3 regions of the Salicibibacter cibarius genome follow, and region 3 is predicted to be linked to each of the others. Evidence: predicted binding sites of a transcription regulator. Region 3 holds the regulator's gene; each other region holds the start of a gene.
What was found. The regulator CtsR, encoded in region 3, represses protease genes until heat stress. The targets are predictions, from matches to a motif close to ATGGTCAATAAAGGTCAAACA.

Region 1: a site for CtsR is predicted at 1,512-1,532, ahead of clpP (ATP-dependent Clp endopeptidase proteolytic subunit ClpP). Genes of this name have one in related genera too.
Region 2: a site for CtsR is predicted at 1,201-1,221, ahead of HUG15_RS07710 (ATP-dependent Clp protease ATP-binding subunit). Genes of this name have one in related genera too.

Annotation. Positions count from the first base shown of each region.
Region 1 covers NZ_CP054705.1:4,234,473-4,237,753, forward strand. The annotation lists gene rpoN (RNA polymerase factor sigma-54) at 1-909, opposite strand, end outside; gene HUG15_RS21310 (hypothetical protein) at 946-1,200, opposite strand; gene clpP (ATP-dependent Clp endopeptidase proteolytic subunit ClpP) at 1,592-2,188, shown strand; gene HUG15_RS21320 (HPr family phosphocarrier protein) at 2,236-2,490, opposite strand; gene whiA (DNA-binding protein WhiA) at 2,516-3,281, opposite strand, start outside.
Region 2 covers NZ_CP054705.1:1,469,436-1,472,716, forward strand. The annotation lists gene thpD (ectoine hydroxylase) at 1-442, shown strand, start outside; gene HUG15_RS07710 (ATP-dependent Clp protease ATP-binding subunit) at 1,328-3,281, shown strand, end outside.
Region 3 covers NZ_CP054705.1:174,257-177,537, reverse strand. The annotation lists gene HUG15_RS00935 (ATP-dependent Clp protease ATP-binding subunit) at 1-43, opposite strand, end outside; gene mcsB (protein-arginine kinase McsB) at 40-1,128, opposite strand; gene mcsA (protein-arginine kinase activator protein McsA) at 1,128-1,670, opposite strand; gene HUG15_RS00920 (CtsR family transcriptional regulator) at 1,691-2,161, opposite strand; tRNA gene HUG15_RS00915 (tRNA-Ala) at 2,691-2,766, opposite strand; tRNA gene HUG15_RS00910 (tRNA-Ile) at 2,815-2,891, opposite strand; rRNA gene HUG15_RS00905 (16S ribosomal RNA) at 2,996-3,281, opposite strand, start outside.

The DNA.
Region 1 (3,281 bases), 450 kb from region 3:
CCGTTGGTCAATGCTTTTCAACAGCCAAACGAGTTGTTTGTATTTGGAATGAGCGTATTCATACGTTTCTTTATTGCTTTTTTGTTGAAGAAGATCTCGATATTGACGATTCAAACGAATCCTCGGCAAGGAATCATCATTTAAAACGACCGTCCACGCTCCATTTTGTTTTTCTATATAGACATCCGGCGTGATATATTCCGCTTCACTTTCACTGAACCCTTGGGCAGGGCGAGGATTAAGGGTTTGGATAAAATCATGGGCATCTTGTATTTCTTCGAGAGTAATTTGCATTTCTTCCGCCAACCACTTCCATTTTTTCTCTGCAAACGCTTGCAAATAATGGGACACAATCGTTTCAACTACCGGGTGCTCCTCGGGAAGCGCTTGCAATTGTAACAGTAGGCATTCCGATAACGAACGCGCCCCTACGCCAATAGGATCAAGCTGTTGCAAAAGGCTGCATGATTCATGGAAACGGTCGGGGGTGATGCCGAGTTCCATTGCCGCCTCTTGTTCACTCACAAGTAAATAACCGTTTTCATTTAAATTATGGATAAAATACTCCAGATGTTCCTTGGTCTCCTCGTCATAATCAAGGATTCGAAGTTGATCAATAAGATGAGCCGTTAAACCTTGCCGACCATTTCCCAAACGATCAATGAAGGGCTCTTTCCCCTGTTCCCCACTGCTTTCTTCACGATCGTTCCAAAGCACAGGGCTATCCCGGATCACTTCATCCCTGTTCGATTCACTGACATCCAGCAATGGATTTTCTAACGCTTGTTCTTCTATATATTCAGATAATTCCAATGTAGAGTATTGCAACAAAGAAATGGCCTGTCGCAATTGCTGGGTCATTACGAGATTCATCGTTTGTTTTTGAATAAGTCCCATTTCAAGATTCATGGCGCGCCCTCCTAGTTTGTAAGCGCTTTCTATGCGTTATTGCTGTTCCAACCACGAAAAAGTTAAGCGGACGGTGTGCGTTTGCTTCTTTTGTAAATACTCGCTGTTGACCGTTATATGAGAAGGGATATGGGCTTGCACATACGTGCGATCATCCTGCAAGAAATCAAATGAACCGGTTGTTCTTAACGCTTCTGCCAGCCTTTCAAGTTCGGCGGCTGCTTCATTCGCCGCCAATTCCTGCTCCCGGGCATACAGTTCCGTTTGCTCTAAGCGCTCTTGGCCAAACATGGCATCCCCTCCGCGACTATTACAATTTTTCCCACTGTCAGAATGTATAAATTATTCGAATGATAGTATACCTTCGCCACCCTTGCGATAAGTCAAGTTTTTCTAATGTAATTATATCGCATTTAACAACCAGAAGCTAGTGGTGTTTGTCATACGATCTACTATCGGTGTAAAATTGCTTCCCGTGGATATTCTCATATTTCCCGCGGGTAATCGGTTATTTCTTTCTTCCGATACTGATCCGCATCCGGAGAAAACGGTTTGAAGTTTACGAAAAAAGGTAAATATAGTAGTGGGCAATGCATGCAATGCATTTGACCTTTATTGACCAATAAGGTATGATATGAGCAGTAACCTCATATTGCAAACGAAATGAAGGAGGATTAGATTTATGCATCTAATACCAACAGTTATTGAACAAACGAACCGCGGAGAGCGTGCTTATGACATTTATTCGCGACTGTTAAAAGACCGTATCGTTATGCTCGGATCAGGCATCGATGACAATGTAGCCAATACAATCGTCGCGCAATTGCTTTTCCTCCAAGCGGAAGATCCGGACAAAGATATCTCCCTTTATATTAACAGTCCCGGAGGGTCCATTTCCGCAGGCATGGCCATTTACGATACGATGCAGTACATTACGCCGAAGGTTTCGACCATTTGCATCGGCATGGCTGCTTCCATGGGCGCTTTCTTGCTCAATGCAGGAGAGATGGGCCAACGTTTTGCCCTCCCGAACAGTGAAATTATGATTCACCAACCGCTCGGAGGAACACAAGGGCAAGCATCCGATATTGAAATTCATGCACGTCGCATTCTGGAAATGCGGGAGAGGTTGAACAATATCTTCGCCGAGCGAACAGGCCAACCGCTCGAAGTCATCCAACGCGACACAGACCGTGATAACTTCATGACTGCACAGGAAGCACAAGAATATGGGCTCATTGACCGTATCTTCGATAAGAATGAAGGCACGGAAAAATAACTGATCCCCTTCCCCACCAAAAAACCACGCGATCTGCGTGGTTTTTTTCATTCCTCACTTACAAATTGCGCAAGTGCTTTTACTGCTTCTTCTTCATCACCGCCATCTGCCGATATGCGAATCGTTGTTCCATTGCGAACGGCAAGACTCATTACCCCCATAATGCTTTTGGCGTTGGTCTCATGTGTCCCTTTGATAAGGTTGATATCCGCATGAAAGCGATTGGCTTCCTGCACAAATAGGGCGGCCGGCCGCGCCTGCAAGCCCATTTTTAAATTCACTGTCACGTCACGCTCGATCATCGCGACCCATCCTTTCTGCTGTTTATCATCCTTGCGGCAACGATTCGCGATTGCGGATTCTTTCAGCCAATTCATCGATTTTTCGCAAACGATGATTGACCCCGGATTTGCTCACCTTTCCACTCTCTGCCATTTCACCTAGTTCCTTTAAGGTAACATCCTGGTGCTTCACACGAAGTTCGGCCATTTCACGAACTTTGGAAGGCAAACTTTCCAAACCGATTTCTCGCGCGACAAGCTCTATATTTTCCACTTGCCGCAAGGCAGCCCCTACCGTTTTGTTCAAATTTGCCGTCTCGCAGTTCACGAGTCGATTGACAGAGTTACGCATGTCTTTCACAATCCGAACATCTTCAAAATAGAGCAGTGCTTGATGAGCGCCGATAATATTGAGAAATTCGGCGATTTTCTCGCTTTCCTTAATGTAAACAATATACCCTTTTTTTCTCTCCAGTACACGGGCATCCAGATCAAACGTCGACATTAACGCCAAAAGCGACCGATTGTGTTCTTTATAATAAGAAAACAATTCCAAATGATAGGAGGACGTCTCCGGATGATTGACGGATCCACCCGCGAGAAAAGCTCCCCGTAAATACGCTCTTTTGCAACAATGATTCTCAAATGTATGTTCTGAAATCGACTGCGCGAATGTATGCCCGTTGGCCGTCAAATTTGTATCAGCCAAAATTTCTTTTACCAGCCGGTACACGCGAACGATGTAAATATTGTTCTTCTTTAATCGCATTTTTTTACGAACGACGAGTTCGGCCTTCATGTTTTCATATCGC
Region 2 (3,281 bases), 1.3 Mb from region 3:
TAGTTGCTCGATTATTCTGACTGATAATTACGAATACAACGGTCCGTTAATGCTGATTCCCGGCTCCCATCAATGGTTTGTGTCTTGTCCGGGGGAGACGCCGGACGCGAATTACGAACAGTCCCTTCAAAAACAAGAGCTCGGGGTTCCCGATCCGGAAAGTTTAAACAAACTATTTGAAAAAGCCGGAAAACGCATCGATCGCGCAACCGGCAAAGCCGGAATGGTCCTGTTCTTCGAAAGCAATATCATGCACGGTTCCAGCGGCAATATTTCACCATTGCCGAGAAGCAACGCCTTTTTCGTCTACAATTCGACTGAAAACCAACTGGAAGAACCGTTTGGAAATGCGAAACCCAGACCTGAATTTCTCGCCAATCGCGCTCAGATTAAACCGATTCAGCCGCAACCGACGTTCAGAGAAAAAGCAGGATCGAAATAAACCTATGCGCTCGTTTGCACGGTGTGTGCAAGCGGGCGTTTTTATTGTTTTTTAATTTAAAAAAGAAATAGTGTAATCATGATCGATAGTAACAGCTACGGAAAAACACGATGCTTTCCATGGACTTGCGCTCAGCCTCCTAGAAAAAAGAAATTCGTTTTTTTCTGCGGGGTTTTCTCACTGCGCTTTCGTTCATATCAGTCTCCGTGTTTTTCCTCTGCTGGCTAGTGCAAGGTGGCTTAATTACCCGATCATCGGTCGTCAACAACTGTTGTTTCTGGTCCCTGACTCGGACAATTGACCGCCTTATGGCAACCGGAAAAGCGGTCGGTTTTCGTTTTCGGTCGCCATGACCGCTTTATGATGACCGTAATGGCCTGAATCAAAAGAGTTCGGTAACCATAGCAGTTTCATGGTAACCGAAAAGGCTTGTCTTTAAAGCGTTCGGTCGTCATGGCTGCCTCATGGCGCCCGAATGAGCGATTGACTTTTGTTTTCGGTCGCCATGACCGTTTCTTGAAAACCGGGAGTCCTGCTTCGAGGGAAGATATTCGGTCATTGACGAGAGTATTTGATACCTTGACTCGGGCAGTGACAGTTTACCCGGTCGATAGCCCTGGTTTGAAATCCCAATCCGGACTTCCGGTAGTCGGTGTGATCTTTATTTCAGCCTTCTGCACTAGTGTTATTGCCATCATTTACTGAAAACAACTATAGATTTTGGTGAAAGGCCAAAAAAAATTTAAACAAAACACTTGAAAGTCAAAGAAAGTCAAACTATAATAGAAGTATGCAAAGGTCAAATATAGTCAAAGTCAATTTAGGCGCAAACACTAACGTATACAAACAATCAAAAATAAAACGGAACAAGGAGGAAACAGATCGATGAGATGTGATCATTGCCAACAAAACGAAGCGCGAATTCAAATGAGAATCAATGTAAACGGGAAGCAACAGCAAATGAATCTTTGCAAGCAGTGCTATCGGGACATTCGCAATCACATGGGACAGCCTACCGGCATGAGTGGCCAATCGCAATTTGATCAAATGATGAACGCGATGGGCGGCCAGCAGCAAGGTCAACAATATACGAATGCCCAGACGCATCAAGGCGCCGGTCAAGGCGGCGGCTTACTCGACGAGCTCGGGCGAAACCTTTCCGACAGTGCCAATAACGGAGAAATCGATCCGATTATTGGCCGGGACCAAGAAGTGGAACGCGTCATTGAAACGCTAAACCGCCGAAACAAAAATAACCCGGTATTGATCGGGGAAGCAGGTGTCGGAAAGACTGCAATCGCGGAAGGTTTGGCCCTTCGTATTGTACAAAATCAAGTACCGAACAAGTTGAAAAATAAACAGATCTATTTGCTGGACGTTTCGTCACTCGTCGCCAACACAGGCGTACGTGGCCAATTTGAAGAACGGATGAAGCAGTTGATCTCGGAGTTGCAACAACGGGACGATGTCATCGTATTCGTAGATGAGGTGCATCAAATCGTCGGTGCCGGTTCCGCAGAAGGGTCGGCAGATGCCGGTAATATCATGAAACCCGCGCTTGCTCGCGGTGAGTTGCAATTAATCGGCGCGACCACATTGGCGGAATATCGTAAAATCGAAAAAGATGCCGCCCTCGAACGCCGTTTCCAACCGGTCATGGTTGATGAACCGTCCCTTGAAGACGCGAAGAAAATTCTTGCGGGCATCCAGCCGAACTATGAAAAGTATCACGAGGTCACCTACACGGAAGATGCTATTGAAGCATCTGTCGCCCTATCCGATCGCTATATTCAAGACCGGTTTTTGCCGGATAAAGCGATTGACCTTATGGACGAAGCCGGTTCGAAAGTGAACTTGCTCATCAGTGACATGGACGATGGTGAAATCGCCAAACGTTTGGAAGAAATCAAAATTGAAAAAGAAGATGCAACGAGCCAAGAAGATTATGAACGCGCGGCTAAGCTTCGCACTGAAGAATTGCAATTACAAGAGAAACAACAAGAAGCAAAGTCCGAATACAAACATGAATCTGTCGTGGATGTGGCCCGCATTCAAGCGCTCGTAGAAGCCAAAACAGGCATTCCGGTTCGCCGTCTCCAAGAAGACGAACAGAAAAAAATGCGCGACTTGCCGGAACGCTTGAACAGTCAAGTGATCGGCCAAGAAACAGCCGTTGAAAAAGTGGCGAAATCGATTCGCCGTAATCGTGCCGGCCTTCGCCGCGGAACACGACCGATCGGTTCATTCTTGTTCATCGGACCAACGGGCGTCGGGAAAACCGAACTATCCAAAACATTAGCTGAAGAAATGTTCGGTGACCGTGAAGCGATGATCCGAATGGACATGAGTGAGTATATGGAAAAACACTCCGTATCCAAACTCATTGGTTCCCCGCCGGGATATGTGGGACACGACGAAGCCGGTCAGTTGACGGAACGAGTGCGCCGCAAGCCATACAGCATTATTTTGCTGGATGAAATTGAAAAGGCGCATCCGGATGTGCAGCACATGTTCTTGCAGATCATGGAAGACGGTCGCCTCACGGATAGCCAAGGCCGCACGGTTAGTTTTAAAGATACGGTTCTCATCATGACTTCCAACGCGGGAAGTGCGTTTAAAAAAACGACGGTAGGTTTTGGTGCTGATGATGAGGAGCCAAACCCCATGGAAGGGTTGACCGATTACTTCAAACCGGAATTTCTCAACCGTTTCGACGGGATCGTCCGCTTCAATGAATTGTCTCGCGAGCACCTCGTGACGATCGTGGATCTTATGCTCGAGGATCTAAAAGACGCTGCGACAGAACAAGGACTTACCATTGAAGTAACGAGAGATGCCA
Region 3 (3,281 bases):
CGAGTACCTTTTGTGCTCTCTCTGTAAAACGGCCAAACATCATGTTTCGCCACCTCCGTCTTGTATATTTTCAAGCTTTAACCTTTCGCGAATTAACGTTGCCCGTCGCTCATCGCGGCCATCGGCTGTTAATTCCTGTTCTGCAAACTGTTGCAGAAACGCAGGCTGAATTAAAACCATCAACTCATTAAGGATATTACCCTCTATGCCACGGATTAAATCCAAATCGATCCCTAACCGAAGCGTGGACAGGTGATTACCGGCTTCCTTCGATTCTATGATGCGACTGTTTGCCAAAATACCATAGGAGCGATGAACCTGGTCAGCAAGCTGTAATTGATTATGCTTAAGCAACTCCCGCCGGGTGTTTCGCTCCCTTTCGATCAGTTGGAGCACAACGCCGCGTAATTCCTCGATAATATCCTCTTCTGATTTGCCTAACGTCATCTGGTTAGAAATTTGGAACAGGTTCCCTCTAGCTTCGCTGCCTTCTCCGTAAATTCCTCTAACAACAAGTCCCAACTGACTAACGGCAGGCAAAATTCGATTTAATTGTTGCGTAGTGACAAGCGCTGGCAAGTGCATCATAACCGAAGCCCGCATACCTGTACCCACATTTGTGGGACAACTCGTTAAATACCCTTTTTTTTCATCAAACGCATAGGTGACATGGGATTCAATCCAATCATCAAGCTTATCTGCAGATTTATAGCCTTCGGATAACTGAAAGCCGGGAGATAAACATTGGATTCTTAAATGATCTTCCTCATTTACCATCATACTGATCGTTTCATCGTTATTCAATACAACAGCGCCTTGCTTAGATTCTTTTGCAAATTGCGGACTCGTTAAATGCTTTTCGACAAGAACGGTTTTTTCAATTGTTGAAAGCCCATCCATCGGCAACCATATCAATTTCCCGACCATTTCTTTGCTTGTTTGGGACAATCGCTCATAGACATGTTTATAAAGTGCCCTCGCCGCATCTTGGGATGTGGAAGAAGGGAAGGGGAAATCTTCAAGGTTTCTGGCTAACCGAATGCGTGTGCTCATGACAATGTCATCGTCAGGGCCGGGATTTTTCATCCACGGACTAATGGCATTAGAGATAAATTGCTCCAGAGACATTACTGCCCCTCCTCCTTCTCCTTGGCTTCTTGCAACTCCCGAATTTTATCGCGAACCTCGGCGGCATACTCAAATTCTTCACGATCAATGTGCTCTTGCATTTTCGTTTTTAATGAGGATATTTCCCTTTGCAACTTTAGTCGGCCACCTTGACGTTTCGGAATTTTTCCGGTGTGTGTATGATTTCCTCCATGCACACGTTTAAGAATCGGGTCAAGCTTGGCACTAAACGCTTGATAGCAATAAGAACAACCGAAGCGGCTATTGTTTATAAAATCTTTGTAATGCATCCTGCACTTCGGACATTGCAAAGCGTATTCGTTTTGCACTTTCTGGGAATAACCTGCACCGCTCCCCGTGCTTGGATCTACATTCAACAAACCCGACAGGAGGTCATGAATGGAATAACTATTTGAGCCCGGGAACTCATCGCCCTTTTCTTTGGCACACACTTCACATAAATGCATCTCTGTTTTTTCCGCATTAACAATCTTCGTGAAATGCAGGGTTGCCTGCCGTTGATTACATTCCTGGCACTGCACGAACCCACTTCCCCTCTAAGTTAAATCTTATACTTTAAACTCGAAAGCATTGCTTTCAAAACATTTGCCCGGATCATATCGCGGTGAGCAGGAACCGGAAGAGAGATAACCTCTCGTTCGATCGCTGCAAGCATCATGTTCCCTTCTCGCTTGCTAATGGCCCCCTCTTCCAATAATCGAAGAACAACGCTTTTCCCTGTCCCTTGATCAATGGCCTTCCCAATGTGATCAATTAATTGATCACATAATTCCTGATGATCCGCATGCCGCACTTTTGTAATCCGAATATAACCGCCGCCTCCACGTTTGCTTTCAACAACATAGCCCTTCTCAACTGTAAATCTAGTGCGAATCACATAGTTAATTTGCGAAGGCACGCATTCAAAGTGCTTGGCAAGTTCACTTCTTTTTATTTCAATTAAATTCTGCTCTTCTTCGGTTAAAATTGATTTTATATACTTTTCAATGACATCAGAAATGTTATTCCCCATCATACCCACCCCCTGACCTTGACTATCTTTGACTTTAATATAATACAAATTCATTGCATTTTCAAGTCAGCACTTGCCTCACTATCATTGCCGATTAAAAAGGCGCCATCCACGGTAACAGGATAGCCTGAAATAAAAAGATTCATGCCATAAGACTAAAATTTGAGTCGGAAAACAAAAAAGGATTCGCGGTATTGAGAGGAGTGAAAGGGAAAGAGGGTGGAGAGGAGAAAATAAAAAAGACTAAGCTGCTATCGGGGTCCATAACGTTCATGGTGACTGAACACGGAGAGATTCACCACTTCGGACTCCATGACCCGGGCATGACGACCGAAACCGGGGGAATACGGCTCTTTCAGGGTCCATAGCCCGTGCATGAACGAAACCGACGCTGATTTTGCAGGGCTTTTTCCACAAACCCAGGCAACCGCATAATTTAGCGGTTTTACATTAGTTTCCAAGAAATACTTACCTTTATTAATTCCATAAAAAAAAAGACCGCAATGCCGTCTGTGTTCATTAATGATTATGGTGGAGCCTAGCGGGATCGAACCGCTGACCTCCTGCGTGCAAAGCAGGCGCTCTCCCGGCTGAGCTAAGGCCCCATTATTTTAGATATCAGATCCAACTTCCCACTTCTAATTTCTAAAAGATGGTGGGCCTGAGTGGACTCGAACCACCGACCTCACGCTTATCAGGCGTGCGCTCTCACCAACTGAGCTACAGGCCCATCTGTTAAAATATGTAGGAACAGCAGTTGCCCGCTCAAAACTGAATGAAAGCCTAAGCGCTTGGCCTCCGGCCCCTTCACCGAGGGGCCGTGGTGCTCCTTAGAAAGGAGGTGATCCATCCCCACCTTCCGGTAGGGATACCTTGTTACGACTTCACCCCAATCACCGGCCCCACCTTCGGCGGCTGCGTCCCATAAGGGTTCGCTCACCGACTTCGGGTGTTGCCGGCTCTCGTGGTGTGACGGGCGGTGTGTACAAGGCCCGGGAACGTATTCACCGCGGCATGCTGATCCGCGATTACTAGCGATTCCAGCTTCATGCAGGCGGGTTGCAGCCTGCAATCCGAACTGAGAACGGCTTTTTTGGGGATTGGCTCCACCTCGCGGCTT